Regions from separate parts of the Enterobacter sp. JBIWA008 genome, predicted to be linked through region 3. Evidence: predicted binding sites of a transcription regulator. Region 3 holds the regulator's gene; each other region holds the start of a gene.

Region 1 (4,326 bases), 1.1 Mb from region 3:
TGGCAGGTTTTACAGCGCAGGTTGCAGCCCTGCAGGAACAGGGCAAGGCGGCTACCCGGCCCGTCCACGCAGGAAAAAGGAATGACCTGACTAACTAAAGCGCATCTGCTGTTCATGGCTTATCACGCGAGGCTGACGTTCCAGAATACGGGTATTGCGTGCGGCTTCTTCCCCCAGCCATGTAGTGTTGGTTCTTGACCCCGCGTCCCGGTATTTCTCCAGATCCGATAGCCGCACCATATACCCGGTGACGCGCACCAGATCGTTACCCGCTACGTTGGCGGTAAACTCGCGCATACCCGTCCTGAACGCGCCCAGGCACAGCTGGAACACAGCCTGCGGGTTGCGTTTAATCGTCTCATCCAGCGTTAAAATATCGCTTATCCCGGAAGCGTAGTGCTTGTGATGGGGGGCCACTGCCAGCAGATGGCTGATGGGATCCGGCTCGTCGCCGTAGGGCAGGCGCGCGCCCGGCGTGGTGCCCGAGTCGGAGCTGATCCCCGACTGCGCGTGAAGCATCGCGCGATGCTTCCAGCCGTGTTTCACCGGCGTGCTTTCAACGAACGCCGCAAGCTGCTCGCTGATGCGGTAGCCCAGCGCGTTGGCCTGCTCGTCTTTTCCGTAACGACCTTCAATGCCCTCCTTTTCACAGAGCGTATTCACCGCTTCCGCCAGGCCGTACATGCCAAACATCGGCACAAACCGATCGGCATCAATCAGCCCCTCTTTTACCAGGAAGCTATTCTCAAAGAAGCCCGATTGTTGATACAGGAAATCGCAGCGGGCATCGATGATGGTCATTTGCTGCTGGCAGTAGTGCGGGAGCGTGCTGGTGAAGAAGTCTTCAATGGATGTGCTGTATTCAGCAATGGCTTTGAGGTTAAGGCGCACCAGGGTGCTGCCACCGCCAGCCAGCAGCAGGGAGTTGTAACAGCTCACCACGCCAAAACGGCCTTTTGTGAAAATTTTATCATTCATCGGGCCATTAGAAATGTGCGGTTTGCTGCATTCACATATGTTTTTTGCCACCTCAAGCAGCAAATCGTCTGGGGTGATATCTGGATCGTAGATAAAGGTCAGGTTAGGTGCGACCTGCTTCAGCTCTGCGTCGGCACGCAGAATAGCACGGGTGATGGGGCCGTCAGCAGGCCCGATGTTTGCGTGCATAAACGCGTCGGGCAGCGTACGGTCAAGATAGCGCCAGAAACGTTTTATTCGGCTATCGATCTCTTCTTGTGTTAGAATTCTAACATATGGAGTTAATATCGCATCAAGCTGACCGAGATAGACCGGCATCGATGTGACGGACGGAACATGATGGTAGAGGATGGTTAACAGCGAGAGGGCGTCGTCGAGATCTTTCGCCCCTTCCAGCTCCAGCCATTCTGAACCGTCAGCCAGAAATTTTGCGTAATCCGGCAGAACGTAACGGGGTTTGTAAGGCGCGTGGCCTTCGAACATGTCGCAGATAACCCCCTCGTCCAGTGCGGCTCGCGCGGCATCAGGAAGTGCCGGATAAGGCAGGTTGTTTTCCGCTTCCAGCGCCAGAAAATGACGTTTTTGTTCCGGGGTTAACACCGGGCTTGTCACAATGTGCTGGCAACGTTGTTGCAGGGCGTCGGGGCTGGAGTGGGGCATATTCGCTTCCTTGAGTGTTGTTCTGCGGATGATGAACGAATTTTAGAAAGCCAGCCTGTCGGGGCTTTTGATCCGACAGGGGGTATCGCTGCTTTAGTCGACAATTTACGCGCTAAAGTTTGAAGAATATCTCATTACGGTAATGCAAATTTGTACGCAGTTTTCATTAACTGTGATGAATGTCGAAGTGTGGATGCGGGTGAATGTTAGAATACTCACAGACCCGCAAGGTAAAATTTATACGGCACTGCCGTTGGAGAATGTTATGACCGATTTAAATGCAAGCAGCCTGCGCGCGTTGAAACTGATGGACCTGACCACCCTGAACGATGACGACACCAATGAAAAAGTCATCGCCCTGTGCCATCAGGCGAAAACGCCGGTGGGTAACACCGCAGCCATCTGTATCTACCCGCGCTTTATCCCGATTGCCCGTAAGACTCTGAAAGAGCAGGGTACGCCGGACGTGCGCATTGCAACCGTAACTAACTTCCCGCATGGCAACGATGATATCGAGATTGCGCTGGCAGAAACCCGCGCGGCGATTGCTTACGGCGCAGACGAAGTTGACGTGGTGTTCCCGTACCGCGCGCTGATCGGCGGCAACGAGCAGGTCGGTTTTGACCTGGTGAAAGCCTGTAAAGACGCGTGCGCGGCGGCAAACGTGCTGCTGAAAGTGATCATCGAAACCGGCGAGCTGAAAGAAGAGGCGCTGATTCGTAAAGCATCTGAAATCTCCATCAAAGCCGGTGCGGATTTCATTAAAACCTCTACCGGTAAAGTGCCGGTGAATGCGACCCCGGAAAGCGCGCGCATCATGATGGAAGTCATCCGCGACATGGGCGTATCCAAAACCGTTGGTTTCAAACCCGCGGGCGGCGTGCGTACCGCTGAAGACGCCCAGCAGTTCCTGGCGATTGCGGACGAGCTGTTTGGCGCCGACTGGGCGGACTCCCGCCACTACCGCTTCGGTGCGTCCAGCCTTCTGGCCAGCCTGCTGAAAGCGCTGGGTCACGGCGACGGTAAGAGCGCAAGCAGCTACTGATTGCCAGACAATGCCGGATGACGCTTCTTTGCTTATCCGGCCTACAGGATCGTAGGGCGGGTAAGCGTAGCGCCACCCGCCACAACTCCCCCGATTCCGCATGGAGGTTACCGTGTTTCTCGCACAAGAAATTATTCGTAAAAAACGTGATGGTCATGCATTAAGCGACGAAGAGATCCGCTTCTTCATCAACGGCATTCGTGATAACACCGTCTCAGAAGGGCAGATTGCGGCTCTGGCGATGACCATTTTCTTCCACGATATGTCGATGCCTGAGCGCGTGTCGCTGACCATGGCGATGCGAGATTCAGGAACCGTTCTGGACTGGAAAAGCCTCAACCTTAACGGCCCGATTGTGGATAAACACTCCACCGGCGGCGTGGGCGACGTGACGTCTCTGATGCTCGGCCCAATGGTGGCAGCCTGCGGCGGTTACATCCCGATGATCTCCGGACGCGGCCTGGGCCACACCGGCGGTACGCTCGACAAACTGGAAGCCATTCCGGGCTTCGATATCTTCCCGGACGACAACCGCTTCCGCGACATTATTAAAGACGTTGGTGTGGCGATTATCGGCCAGACCAGCTCTCTTGCTCCGGCAGACAAGCGTTTCTACGCAACCCGCGACATCACCGCGACCGTTGACTCCATCCCGCTGATCACCGCCTCTATCCTGGCGAAGAAACTGGCGGAAGGGCTGGACGCGCTGGTGATGGACGTAAAAGTGGGTAGCGGCGCGTTTATGCCGACCTATGAACTTTCTGCTGCGCTGGCTGAAGCGATCGTTGGCGTTTCCAACGGCGCGGGCGTGCGCACCACCGCGCTGCTCACCGACATGAACCAGGTGCTGGCGTCCAGCGCCGGTAACGCTGTCGAAGTGCGCGAAGCGGTGCAGTTCCTGACCGGTGAATACCGTAACCCGCGCCTGTTCGACGTTACCATGGCGCTGTGCGTTGAGATGTTAATCTCCGGCAGGCTGGCCAAAGACGACGCAGAAGCGCGCGTGAAGCTTCAGGCGGTGCTGGATAATGGCAAAGCGGCGGACATCTTCGGCCGTATGGTCGCGGCGCAGAAAGGCCCGACCGATTTCGTCGAAAACTACGCGAAATACCTGCCAACCGCGACGCTCAGCAAAGCGGTGTATGCCGATAGCGAAGGGTTTGTCTCTGCAATGGACACCCGTGAGCTGGGTATGGCGGTGGTCTCGATGGGTGGCGGCCGCCGTCAGGCCTCCGACACCATTGATTACAGCGTCGGCTTTACCGATATGGCCCGTCTGGGCGACAGCGTTGACGGTCAACGTCCGCTGGCGGTGATCCACGCGAAAGACGAAGCCAGCTGGCAGGAAGCGGCAAAAGCGGTGAAAGCGGCTATTACGCTTGACGATAAAGCGCCGGAAACCACACCGACTGTCTATCGCCGTATCACCGAATAGCGGTATACTGATCTGATCAATCATTTTTAAGCACTACGTACGGAGAACAATTATGAAACGTGCATTTATTATGGTGCTGGACTCATTCGGCATCGGCGCAACCGAAGATGCAGAACGTTTTGGTGACGTGGGTTCCGATACCATGGGCCACATCGCGGAAGCCTGTGCAAAAGGCGAAGCGGACAACGGTCGTAAAGGCCCTCTTACT
Region 2 (4,326 bases), 1.9 Mb from region 3:
GGAGTAGCCTGAACGGCAGCTCGAAGCTGGTGACGTAATCCACATTAAGCAACGCAAGACGCAGCCGCTCCTCTGCACCGGACTTTTGCTCACGACACTCCTCCAGCACCTCTGCCCACTGGCGCGTCAGACGCTCCGGTTCGGCAGCTTCGGTAAGGAGGTATTTTTCAATTTGATAATCAACTCTTCCGGTCATGGTGTGATATCCCGTCGCTGTGGATGCGGTAATTCTATACAGCAAGGTGATATTTATAAAGGACTGAACCGCAACGGCATCCTGAAAATGTCGTTGCGATTCAGCATCCTGACGTTTCGGATCAGTGCGCCATAATCCAGCCCATCAGCAGCGTGGCGAAAATCACCGTCGATGCGCCGCCGATGCGGGTGGCGATCTGCGCGAACGGCATGAGCGACATCCGGTTAGACGCGGACAAAATGGCCACGTCCCCCGTTCCACCCAGCCCGCTGTGGCAGCAGGTCACAATGGCCGCCTCCACGGGATACATATTCAGACGCGACGCGATAACGTAGCCGCTCAGCGCCATCGCAATCACAACCGAACCGCATACCACGACGTATCCCACCGAGAAGACGGACACCACGCTCTCAAGCGGCACGTATAACATCCCGAGGCCGATCATCAGCGGCCAGACCAATGCAGCCGAGACGAATTTATAGCAGCTGTGCGCGCCCTGCTCCATTGAGGCCGGGATCACCCTGAAGTATTTACACAGGACGGCAATCAGGATCATCAGCACCGGGCCGGGAATGTGGACCAGTTTTTCAAACAATCCGCCGACGATGAAAAACGCGCACACCATCAGTAATCCACCGCCCATCAGATGAAAATCCGTCTGCTGCGTGCTCTGCGCCCCTGCAAACAGGCTGGCGTCGTCTTTACTCCGCGTGAGCATGCCATTTCCCGAAAGCGCAGGACGTTTCGCGCCGAGACGCGCCAGCAGGCCCGCACAAATAATGGCGAAGATATTCCCCACAACCGCAGCGGGTGCCAGCTGCGCAACGTAGACGTCCGGCGTCTGCCCCAGTATTGCCGAATAGGCCAGGGACAGAGGCAAAATCCCCTCGCCAATCCCGCCGCCAATGATGGGCACAATGATGAAGAAGAAGGTGTGGTAAGGCGTATAACCAAACAGTGAGCCCACGATGAGACCGCTCAGCACGGCCATGCATGTTCCCGCCACCAGCGGAACAAACATGCGCATCATGCCCTGGATCAGCAGCACCCGGTTCATCCCCAGAATGCTGCCGACCACCAGGCAGGCGATGACGAAATAGAGCAGATTCGCCTCTTTCATCAGCAGATGCACGGTATCAAGGGTATGTTTCCCGAATACGCCAAAATAGACCAGTATGGAGGGGACCATCAGGCACAGGATCGCCGGGCCGCCGATATCCTTCAGCACCGGGATTTGACGCCCCACTTTGGCAAACGCGAAACCGAGGGTCATGATGACCGCGAGTCCACCGATCATATTTTTGGGCAGCAGCCCTGCCCAGGCAGACGTCGCCACGATCGCGGCAATCCCGACGAACAGCATCAACGGGACCGTGCCTACCTCGGTATTGTTGAGCCCAAAGGCAAAACGCGAGGTCGACAGCTCGGAAGTCGGTACAGGATTATCTTTCATATAATCACCTGAAAATTGTGTTCGGATATGCAGAGAAAGGAATAACTGAAACTATTCCTGATACGAAAAAATGTTCTTAAATATAAATAATGATTTAGATGGCCTTTTCTAAAAACAGGCTCAGGGTGAAATTAGCATGCGATATCGGAGAGAAATGTGAACAATACTACCCTTTCCCTTTAAATAACTTAATTCATCATTAAGTAACTAAAGTATCCGTGGCAGTTAATGCAATCTTTTGAAATTAATAAAACCAGAAAGAGTGTGACACTTGTCACTCTTGCCCTGCTATCTAAGCGCTAGATTAGCGCTGCAATAAAACACATAAAATACCCTACAGGAAATACTATGCCTTCATTACTATTACAATCACTGTTTCCGCTCGTCTTTATTATGTTACTTGGATGGCTAAGTGGAAAGCTGGGATATTCCCGGCGTGAAGATGCAAACGTCATGGCAACCGTGGTGATTCGCTTTGCCCTTCCTTTCCATCTTTTTATTGGTGCATTGCATACCGATCCCAATAAAATTAAAAATCTAACCTTTATGGCCGTTTTGGTTGTCGGTTTAATGGGGTCGTATTTACTGACGCTATTTATTTCACGCTATGTTTTTCGTCACGATATCAAGACCAGCGCCATTCAGTCTCTGGTTTGCGCCTTTCCCGATATGGCCTACTTTGGCGCACCGGTCCTGGCGGTTTTGATTGGGCCGGAAGGATTTATCGGCGTGCTGATTGGTAATATTATTACCAGCGTTATCATGATCCCGTTGACTATCGTCCTGATTCGTATGGGTGATAAAAACGGTCATGATGGCCTGGAGGCGCTGCACCCGGGGGCGATGATCGTGCAAAACCTTATCAAAGCGGCACGCAATCCTATCGTCTGGATCCCGGTATCCGGCGTATTACTCAGTCTTGCCGGTGTGCAAATCCCTTCCATTCTCAGCATGCCTATTGAGATGGTTGGCAAGGTTTCAGGCGGACTGTCCCTGTTTGCCCTCGGCCTGCTGTTTTACGGTGAACGTCCAAAACTGAACGTGCAGACATTTACTAATATCAGTATTAAAAACCTGATTCAGCCGGCAATAATGGCCGCCGCAGGGCTCGCCTTTGGCCTTAGCCATACTTTACTGCAGCAGGTCGTAATTATTGGCGCAACGCCTTCCGCTATTGCCGCGGGGATGTTTGCCTTACGCAGCGATACCTATATTGATACCGCATCCTCTTCCATATTAATTGGCACTGCCGTCGGGGTCGTGACCGAAGGCATTATGATCTACTTAATCTCTTAATCTGTTTTATTTTAAAAAATTCAGGAATTACCATGTCCCGGAAAGAAATTTTGTATACCCCCTATAACGGGGCCGTATTGCTGGAGAACCCGCTGCTCAATAAAGGGCTCGCATTTATTAAAGAGGAGCGCGACAATTTTAATCTGCATGGGTTATTGCCGCACAACGTTGAAACCATTGAAGAACAAACCGAGCGCGCCTGGGTGCAGTTCTGTCATTTTAAAAGCGATATTTCGCGTCATGTTTACCTGCGAAATATTCAGGACACCAATGAAACGCTCTTTTATAACCTCCTGCGTTCGCATCTGAAAGAGACATTACCGATTATCTATACCCCGACGGTCGGTGAAGCCTGCGAGCATTTCTCCACGATTTATCGACGCGCGCGCGGCCTGTTTATTTCATGGCCTAATCGCCATCGTATTGATGAGATGCTGCAAAGTTTTTCGCGAAACGACGTTCGCGTGATTGTGGTGACGGACGGGGAACGTATTTTAGGGCTTGGCGATCAGGGTATCGGCGGAATGGGCATTCCGATTGGTAAGCTATCGCTGTATACCGCCTGCGGAGGGATCCATCCGGCCTCTACCCTCCCGATTATGCTGGATGTCGGCACCAATAATCAGCAACACCTCGACGATCCGATGTACATGGGATGGCGTCATCCGCGCATCAGCGACGATCAATACGCTGAATTTATGGATATGTTTGTCAGCACCGTCAAAGCGCGCTGGCCCAACGTTCTTCTGCAGTTTGAAGACTTTGCGCAGAAAAACGCCACGCGACTTCTCCAGCGCTACCGCGACCAGCTGTGCTGCTTCAATGATGATATCCAGGGCACGGCCGCCGTCACCGCCGGTACGCTGATGGCGGCGGCCCATGCGGCGGGCACGCGCATTCGCGACCAGCGCGTGGTCTTCCTGGGCAGCGGCTCTGCCGGATGTGGGATCGCTGAAAAAATTGTTGCGCTGATGGTGGATGACGGTCTGACCGAGCCGGAAGCGCGCAGCCGGATCTTTATGGTCGATCGCTTCGGCCTGCTGACCGACGACATGACTAACCTGCTCGATTTCCAGAAAAACCTGCTTACCGCGCGCGACGCCGTTTGCAGCTGGCAGGTAGACGCGAAGAATATTTCTCTGCTGGACGTGGTGAAGAACGCGCATCCCACGGTGATGATTGGCGTTTCAGGCCAGCCGGGGCTGTTCAGCGAAGAGATAGTCAAAGAGATGCATCGCCACTGCCCGCGCCCGATCATCATGCCGCTCTCGAACCCGACCTCGCGGGCGGAAGCCCAGCCGCAGGATCTGATCGCCTGGACCCAGGGTGCGGCACTGGTGGCCACCGGCAGCCCGTTCGCCCCGGTATTCTGGGAGAATGA
Region 3 (4,326 bases):
CATTGGGCCGTGGGTCAACGTCTCCGGCGCTTCCAGAATATTCGAATCTCCCGACTCACCCGGCGCGTCATACTCCAGACGCTGTTGACACCTCTGCAACGCAATTTCACAAGACTGCAAATAGCGCTGCGCCAGATCCGGCGTCAGCATCGTGTGCTCGCGCGCCAGCGTGGTCATGGCGTTGATGTGTTCGACGATAAACTGGCTGTGCGTCACCCAGAGCTTCATATCTGCCAGATAGTGCGAGTTAAAGCCCGGCTCCTGCATCGCCTGGTTGAGCGAGTTAAACAGGGCGTTGTGCGCCTGGTTGACCTTCATTCGCTGCCAGGCCAGCGGCGTCGGTTGAGGATTGTCGCTGAGGATCAGCCTGATGGCCTCCTGATCCGCTTCCAGCGCGTCGTGGGCATTCTGGCGCAGCAGCCCGCTTTGCCACTGCGGCCACAGCCAGACCATGCCGCCAAAGGCAATCAGGCAGCCGATCAGGGTATCAATCAGCCTGGCGACAATAAACTGTTCGCCATTGAGCGTGAGTAGCTGCAGGGTGTATACCGCCGTTACCGTAAAGCCTACCATCGCCCAGCCGTAGTTTTTGCGGATAATCAGGTAGCTCACCAGCGTGATCGCCAGCATCCCTGCCAGGGTATAGCCTTCCGGCACGTGGAAGTGTAGCGTCACGCCCGCAATGATCAGCCCGGCCATCGTTCCCCCAGCTCGATGCAGAATGCGCACCCGCGTGGCGCCGTAGCCGTTCTGGGTGACAAACAGCACGGTCATTAAGATCCAGTACGGTTTCGGCAGATGCAGCGCCATGCCCATCAGGCTGGCGGTACTGAGCATAACGCTAATCCTGGCGGCGTTGCGCAGGGCGGACGATTTAAGAGACAGATAGCTTCTGAGCGCGGGCAATAACGGAAGACGTTTCTGCTTATCCGCCATCAGGTCGCGGGGATAAAGCGGGCGTTGCGTGCGCAGCACGCGAGCGATGCGGCTGAAGTGCCAGGCGGCAAAATGGCCGACCGGGTTATCCGGATGCTGACGGGCGATTTTCTCCAGCGCGCCCAGCTGCTTATCCATGTTAAAGCGCGTCGGGTAGCGGTGATAGAGAATATCATCGGCCAGCACGCGCAGGCGTGCGGACACGGTCTGGGCGTTCCAGCGGATCACCGCTTCGGCATGGCTGCGCTCGACCAGCTTTTGCACCTCCTGCGGGTGGTGCAGGCTAACGGAGATATGCTCCTGCAGATCCAGCCCGACCTGGAAGGTGCGCAGCAGCCGTTTGTACTCGTGGTTCTTGTTGGCGGCAAGCATATGCAGCTGTTGATAGCACTGGCTTATCAGATCCACCACCTTCTGCTGGCGCGTCAGCAGGGGCGGTAAGGATTTTTCCGGATCGGTATGCTGGGTGAGCAGGGTGTATTTGGCCTCGCAGTAATCCGCAAGCTGCACATAGAGCAGGCTCAGGGATTCACGCAGCGGCTGTTCGCGCCACAGCCAGAACCAGAACCAGTTGAACAGCCCGTACCACAGTGTCCCCAGGGCGTAGATCAGCAGCGGCTCCCACACCGGCATGTTCCCGGCGAGGCTCAACGTGAAGATGGCCGCAATCAGCGAAGCGGGAAGCAGGCGGGCGTGCAGCGAACTGATTTCTGCCGTGACGCCGAGGGTCATTGCCAGCACGGTCAGGATCAGCGGCAGCGGGATATCCCGGGCCAGTAAAAGCTGTACGGCGAGGCTGCAGCCGGCAAACAGGCAGCCACCGATAATCAGTCGTTTGAAAAAGCGCTTATGCGGCGTGTCCAGACCGGCGATGTTGCAGCAGGCGGGCACGAGGGAAAACAGCAGGCCTTGCTGAAGATGTCCGAGGATCAGGCCTATGGCCACAGGAAGACACAACACCAGCGTTTGTCGCAGTGCGTAGTTAACTTCCGGGTGATAGATCAGCCTGCGCCACATGGGGAGTAGAGACAAAAACGGCGTGACACCTTGCGATGGCACGCCGTTTAAGCGGAATTAACGCGTTCCGTAGACCACGATGGTTTTACCGTGGGCGGAGATCAGGTTTTGATCTTCCAGCATTTTCAGGATACGGCCCACTGTTTCGCGGGAGCAACCGACGATCTGACCAATTTCCTGACGGGTAATTTTAATTTGCATGCCGTCCGGGTGGGTCATTGCGTCTGGCTGTTTCGCCAGGTTCAGCAGGGTTTGTGCGATGCGGCCAGTCACGTCCAGGAAGGCGAGGTTGCCCACTTTCTCTGAGGTGACCTGGAGACGGCGCGCCATCTGGGAAGAAAGACGCATCAGGATATCAGGGTTAACCTGAATCAGCTGACGGAACTTCTTGTAAGAAATTTCAGCCACTTCACATGCTGTCTTTGCTCGAACCCAGGCGCTACGTTCCTGGCCTTCTTCAAACAGGCCCAGTTCACCGATGAAATCGCCCTGGTTCAGATAAGAAAGGATCATCTCTTTCCCTTCTTCATCTTTGATCAGCACTGCCACCGAGCCTTTAACGATGTAATACAACGTTTCCGCTTTTTCACCCTGGTGAATCAGCGTGCTCTTTGATGGGTACTTATGAATGTGGCAATGAGACAAGAACCATTCGAGAGTCGGGTCTGTTTGCGGTTTGCCAAGCACCATGCGCTGTTATCCTCTGTTATAAGCTGTCACCAGAGTCATCAGATGCATCCGGACTCTGGGGTTGCAATCGAATTCTTACCCATACCCTGGGAAGTCGGCTACCGTAACGTTTCGCAGCCAGTAAAGTTTGATGTCCTCTGCATACATGTGTAACGTCAATGTATTACTGTAGCATCCAGAGTGTTTTAGCATAGCTTTCGCCGCGTGTCTCCTGGTGTCTCGCTTCAGCATGATGCAGGTCGCCTTCCATTGCGAGAAATGTAACGCACGCGTAATCTGTCACCAAAAATGCAACGTTGGAGTTTAAGAATATGCAAGCGCGCGTGAAATGGGTTGAAGGTTTAACGTTCCTGGGCTAGTCCGCGTCAGGACACCAGATTTTGATGGACGGCAACTCCGGCGATAAAGCGCCAAGCCCAATGGAAATGGTGCTGATGGCGGCAGGTGGATGCAGCGCCATTGACGTGGTGTCGATTCTGCAAAAAGGTCGTCATGACGTGACGGATTGTGAGGTCAAACTCACGTCAGAGCGTCGCGAAGAGGCGCCACGCCTGTTCACCCATATTAACCTGCACTTTGTGGTCACCGGTAAAGAGCTGAAAGACGCGGCGGTCTCGCGTGCGGTGGACCTGTCTGCGGAGAAGTACTGCTCTGTGGCGTTAATGCTGGAGAAAGCGGTAAAAATCACGCATTCGTATGAAGTGATCGAGGGCTAATTAATGGGGCATCGTGCGTGTTGATGCCCTCACTCTAACCCTCTCCCACTGGGAGAGGGAACATGTTCACGCTATCTGCTTCCCTTCCATCAGTCGCTCCACCAGCGGCGTCATGATGAGCTCCATCGCCAGCCCCATTTTACCGCCCGGCACCACTAACGTATTCATGTGCGAAATAAACGAGCCCTGCAGCATGGCCAGCAGCCAGGGGTAATCAATACCGTCGAGGTTGCGGAAATGGATCACCACAAAGCTCTCATCCAGCGACGGGATGCTTTTGGCGGCAAACGGGTTGGAGGTGTCCACCGTCGGCACGCGCTGGAAGTTGATATGGGTGCGGGAGAACTGCGGCGTCAGGAAGTTAATGTAATCCTCCATGGAGCGCACCACTGAGTCCATCACCGCCTCTCGCGAATGGCCGCGCTCGCTCATGTCGCGCGTCAGCTTCTGGATCCACTCCAGGTTAACGATAGGAACCACGCCGACCAGCAGATCCACGTGACGCGCCACGTCGTGTTGAGGGGTGACCACGCCACCGTGCAATCCTTCGTAAAAAAGGACGTCGGTGGGTTCCGGCAGCGGCTGCCACGGGGTAAAGGTGCCCGGCACCTGATTCCAGGGTACGGCTTCGTCATAGGTATGCAGATACTTGCGGGACTGCCCTTTGCCGCTCTGACCGTACTCTATAAAGGTTTGTTCCAGCAGGCCGAAGTCATTGGCTTCCGGGCCGAAGTAGCTGATGTGTTTACCCAGATCGCGCGCCTTACGGATGGCCATGTCCATCTCCGGACGCGTGTAGCGGTGAAAACTGTCGCCTTCGACCTCCGCCGCACGGAGATTCAGCTGGGCGAAAATCTTGCGAAATGCGAGGCTGGTGGTGGTGGTTCCCGCACCACTCGACCCCGTAACGGCAATAACCGGATGTCTGGCAGACATAGCAACTCCCTGACTGAAAAGGGTGGAAGAT
Region 4 (4,326 bases), 2.0 Mb from region 3:
GGCGCAAATCGTATCCGCACCGTTCATAAAGACCAACCGCGGCGCGCTGTTTGATGCCCGTCTCCAGCCTTACCGTGTGGCAATGGCGGCTCAGAGCTTCATCCTCCAGGGCGGCCAGCAGCGTCTCGCCGAGATGCTGCCCGCGATGGGCCGGATCGATATAGACCCGCTTCATCTCCCCCGTTCCGTCGCCGTTGAGAACGATGGCACCGCAACCCACGGCCTGAAGCTGCTGGTCACGAATGACCATCAGGATCAGCGAGGCTTCCGGCAGCGCAGCGAGGTCGAGCAGATGGTTGCTTTCGGCGGGATAGAGTTCGCTCTGGTAGCGGTCAAGCGCCGCGATCAACCTGAGAATGTCCGGATGACGTGCAGATTCAGAGGTAATGGAATACATGGCAGGCTCCTTGCTTTTTTATATCAACATAGCTCAGGCCTGCCGGGGTGGTTCATAGTATTAACTTATAGCGCGTCACTAAGCTAGCGCAGGAAGATTCGCCCTTTCAGATACAGGGTAGCCTGGCCGCCAATCAGCACGCGGTCGCCCTTCAGTTCGCAGCGCAGATCCCCGCCACGGTGCGAGACCTGGCGGGCATTGAGTGACGTTTTGCCCAGCTTTTCGCTCCAGTAGGGAATCAGCATGCTGTGGGCAGATCCGGTAACCGGGTCTTCCGGCACCCCTTCGCCCGGGCAGAAGAAGCGGCTGACGAAGTCATATTCTTCTCCCGGCGCGGTCACGCAGACCATTTTATCCAGCGGAAGCATCGCCCCAATATCCGGCGTTAATGCTTCCACCTGCTGCTGGCTCTCCAGCACCACCATGTAATCCCGTCCGACGCGCACCTCTTTTGCCGCCGGGATGCCCAGCGCGCTAAACAGCACCTCGGGAGGATTCTCCACAACCTCCGTCGACCACGTGGGGAAGTTTAGCGTCAGCCAGTCGCCGCTGCGTTTAACCGTCAGTTCACCCACGAAGCGGGTGGTGAAGGTGATTTCGGTGTGCGGGTAGTCAAGGTATTCGAAAATAACGTGCGATGCGGCAAGCGTAGCGTGACCGCACAGGTTAATTTCATCCAGCGTGGTAAACCAGCGCAGCTCAAACCCGCCGTCGGTGCGCACGAAAAAGGCGGTCTCAGACTGGTTATGCTGCTGCGCCATTTTGAGCAGCGTTTCGTCCGGCAGCCACTCTTCCAGAGGACATACCGCTGCGGCGTTGCCGCCAAAGGTTTTGTCGCTGAAGGCATCCACCAGATAAAAATCAATTTCCTGCATTGTCTCTTCCTCTCTTGTTATGGGTTTTTAGCGCAGAAAAACTGTGCCTTTCAGATAAAGCGCGGCCTGCCCGCTCATCAGCACGCGCGAACCTTTCAGCTCACAGCGCACGTCGCCACCGCGCGCTGAAACCTGACGAGCGAACATCGTCGTTTTGCCCAGCTTTTCGCTCCAGTGCGGGATCAGCATGGTGTGCGCGGAGCCGGTGACCGGGTCTTCCGGGACGGAAACGCCCGGGGAGAAAAAGCGGCTGACAAAATCATATTCCCCTTCACCGCGCGCCGTAACGCTCACCTTATGCTCGCCCGGCGTCATCGCCGAGTAGCGTGGCGCAAGCGCTTCAACCTGCTGGTGATTCTCCAGAACGATCAGCCAGGCGCGCCCTTTACGGGCTTCAACGTAGCGGCTGATGCCCAGCGCCGAGAGCATCTCCGGTGGGGGCGTCTCTTCATGGGTTGGACATGCCGGGAAGTCCAGGGTCATCCACTCCCCCTCCCGGCTGACCGTCAGGCGGCCAGAGGCGGTTTCAAAGTGGATCCGCGAGTCCGGGTAGTCCAGCTCGGTAAACAACACGTGCGCGGCCGCAAGCGTAGCGTGGCCGCAGAGATTGACTTCGGTGAGCGTGGTAAACCAGCGTAGCTCAATGCCCCCTTTACCGCAGACGAAAAAAGCCGTTTCCGACTGATTATGCTGCTGCGCCATTTTCAGTAAGGTCTCATCGGGCAACCACGACTTCAGCGGGCAAACGGCCGCCGGGTTGCCGCCGAATGAGGTATCGCTGAACGCATCTACCAGATAAAAATCAATCTCCTGCATAGCCTTACCGCCTGTTTTTATTGTGTTGTTCCGTTATCTTCAATGAAAACTGGGTTCCCGGCTACCGCTTTCATAAGGTAAATATTGCGATCTGCGTCACATAATGGTTGAGTTTTCGCCGTTCAACGTTTTAAGATCGACTCCTCTTCTTTTCAGCAACGAACCTCCGACATCCCTATGACAACGAACACAGTTTCCCGCAGGGTTGCGTGGCTACGCGTGGTCACGCTGGCCATTGCCGCGTTTATTTTTAACACCACAGAATTTGTTCCGGTTGGGCTGTTGTCTGACATCGCTGAAAGTTTCCAGATGGAAACGGCGCAGGTGGGCATTATGTTGACCATCTACGCCTGGGTAGTGGCGCTGATGTCCTTGCCCTTTATGCTGCTGACCAGCCAGATGGAGCGGCGCAGGCTGCTGATCGGTCTTTTTGTGCTGTTCATCGCCAGCCATGTCCTGTCGTTTATGGCGTGGAATTTTACGGTGCTGGTCATTAGCCGTATCGGCATTGCATTTGCCCATGCGGTGTTCTGGTCGATCACCGCGTCGCTGGCTATACGACTCGCGCCAGCGGGGAAACGCGCGCAGGCGCTGAGCCTGATTGCCACCGGTACCGCACTGGCGATGGTGCTGGGTCTGCCGATTGGCCGCATCGTAGGGCAATACTTCGGCTGGCGTACTACTTTCTTCGCCATTGGTATGGGCGCACTGGTCACGCTGGTGTGCCTGATTAAGCTGCTGCCCGCGCTGCCGAGCGAACATTCCGGCTCCCTAAAAAGCCTTCCGCTGCTGATGCGTCGCCCGGCGCTGCTGAGTATCTACCTGCTTACCGTCATTGTGGTGACGGCCCATTACACGGCGTATAGCTACATTGAACCGTTTGTGCAGGTGGTGGCGGGCTTTAGCGCCAACTTTGCCACCGTTTTACTGTTGATCCTCGGCGGCGCGGGCATTATCGGCAGCGTGCTGTTCGGTAAGCTGGGTAACCGGCATGCCTCGACGCTGGTGAACTGCGCTATCGGTCTGCTGCTGGCCTGCCTGCTGCTGCTGATGCCTGCCGCAGGCAGGGAAAGTCATCTGGCGATCCTCAGCCTGTTCTGGGGCGTGGCGATCATGATTATTGGTCTGGGCATGCAGGTGAAAGTTCTGGCCCTGGCACCGGATGCTACGGACGTCGCGATGTCGCTGTTCTCCGGAATTTTCAATCTCGGGATTGGCGCGGGCGCGCTGGTGGGAAATCAGGTAATACTTCACGTATCGATGTCGTCGATTGGCTATCTGGGGGCCATTCCGGCACTTGCGGCGTTTATCTGGTCGGTGCTCATCTTCCGTAAATGGCCGGTGGCGCTGGAGGAACAGGGGCAGCACGGGTGAGGTGTGTTTGTGCCGGGTAAGCGCAGCGCCACCCGGCAATCACATCAATGATAGGTCTTAATAATTTCCAGCACGCCGTTAATAATAAACTGTACGCCCATACAGACCAGCAAGAAGCCCATCAGACGGGAAATCGCCTCGATTCCCCCCTTGCCAACCCAGCGCATAATGGCGCCAGAGCTGCGCAGCGATGCCCACACGATAACCCCGATAATCGCAAAAATCAGCGGCGGCGCAACCGTCAGCACCCAGTCCGGGAAAGTTGCGCTGTCTCGCACCGTTGATGCAGAGCTGATGATCATCGCGATGGTACCCGGCCCCGCCGTGCTCGGCATGGCCAGCGGCACAAAGGCAATATTGGCACTCGGTTCGGTCTCCAGCTCTTCCGATTTGCTGGCCGCTTCCGGCGACTCATGCGCTTTTTGCGCCGGGAACAGCATGCGGAAACCGATGAAGGCGACAATGAGCCCCCCGGCGATGCGCAGGCCAGGGATAGAAATCCCGAAGGTGTTCATCACCACCTGTCCAGCGTAATAAGCCACCATCATGATGGCAAACACATACACCGAGGCCATCATCGACTGATGGTTACGCTCGGCGCTGTTCATATTCCCTGCCAGCCCGAGGAAAAGCGCCACCGTCGTTAACGGGTTAGCCAACGGCAGCAACACCACCAGCCCAAGACCCACTGCTTTAATCAAATCCAACATAATGCCTCGTCGTCCTTATCCATATTGATTCCCGCAAGTATAGGGGGAAAGCGTGGCGTTAGGCCATCAGTGCAACGTAACGATTATTTTCCCTGAAAAAGGATAACCCTGAGTTATCTATATGATTTGAAATACCTCAAAAAAAGTTCATGAA

What was found. Region 3 encodes CRP, which controls carbon source genes, mostly activating them, when cyclic AMP is high. Its sites were predicted from a motif close to ATGTGANNNNNNTCACAT; they were not measured.
Region 1: a site for CRP is predicted at 1,756-1,773, ahead of deoC (deoxyribose-phosphate aldolase). Genes of this name have one in related genera too.
Region 2: a site for CRP is predicted at 1,912-1,929, ahead of KGP24_RS12470 (2-hydroxycarboxylate transporter family protein). Genes of this name have one in related genera too.
Region 4: a site for CRP is predicted at 2,173-2,190, ahead of KGP24_RS11865 (sugar transporter). Genes of this name have one in related genera too.

What each region holds. Positions count from the first base shown of each region.
Region 1 is NZ_CP074149.1:683,148-687,473, forward strand. It holds gene KGP24_RS03300 (YjjW family glycine radical enzyme activase) at 1-116, opposite strand, end outside; gene KGP24_RS03305 (YjjI family glycine radical enzyme) at 91-1,638, opposite strand; gene deoC (deoxyribose-phosphate aldolase) at 1,904-2,683, shown strand; gene deoA (thymidine phosphorylase) at 2,796-4,118, shown strand; gene deoB (phosphopentomutase) at 4,171-4,326, shown strand, end outside.
Region 2 is NZ_CP074149.1:2,572,040-2,576,365, forward strand. It holds gene KGP24_RS12465 (helix-turn-helix domain-containing protein) at 1-196, opposite strand, end outside; gene KGP24_RS12470 (2-hydroxycarboxylate transporter family protein) at 318-1,649, opposite strand; gene KGP24_RS12475 (AEC family transporter) at 1,998-2,945, shown strand; gene KGP24_RS12480 (NAD-dependent malic enzyme) at 2,978-4,326, shown strand, end outside.
Region 3 is NZ_CP074149.1:4,431,570-4,435,895, reverse strand. It holds gene KGP24_RS21610 (YccS/YhfK family putative transporter) at 1-1,953, opposite strand, end outside; gene crp (cAMP-activated global transcriptional regulator CRP) at 2,011-2,643, opposite strand; gene KGP24_RS21600 (OsmC family protein) at 3,027-3,359, shown strand; gene KGP24_RS21595 (phosphoribulokinase) at 3,426-4,295, opposite strand; gene KGP24_RS21590 (YheU family protein) at 4,326-4,326, opposite strand, start outside.
Region 4 is NZ_CP074149.1:2,439,877-2,444,202, reverse strand. It holds gene KGP24_RS11880 (GNAT family N-acetyltransferase) at 1-397, opposite strand, end outside; gene KGP24_RS11875 (PhzF family phenazine biosynthesis protein) at 481-1,272, opposite strand; gene KGP24_RS11870 (PhzF family phenazine biosynthesis protein) at 1,300-2,088, opposite strand; gene KGP24_RS11865 (sugar transporter) at 2,266-3,462, shown strand; gene KGP24_RS11860 (MarC family NAAT transporter) at 3,507-4,172, opposite strand.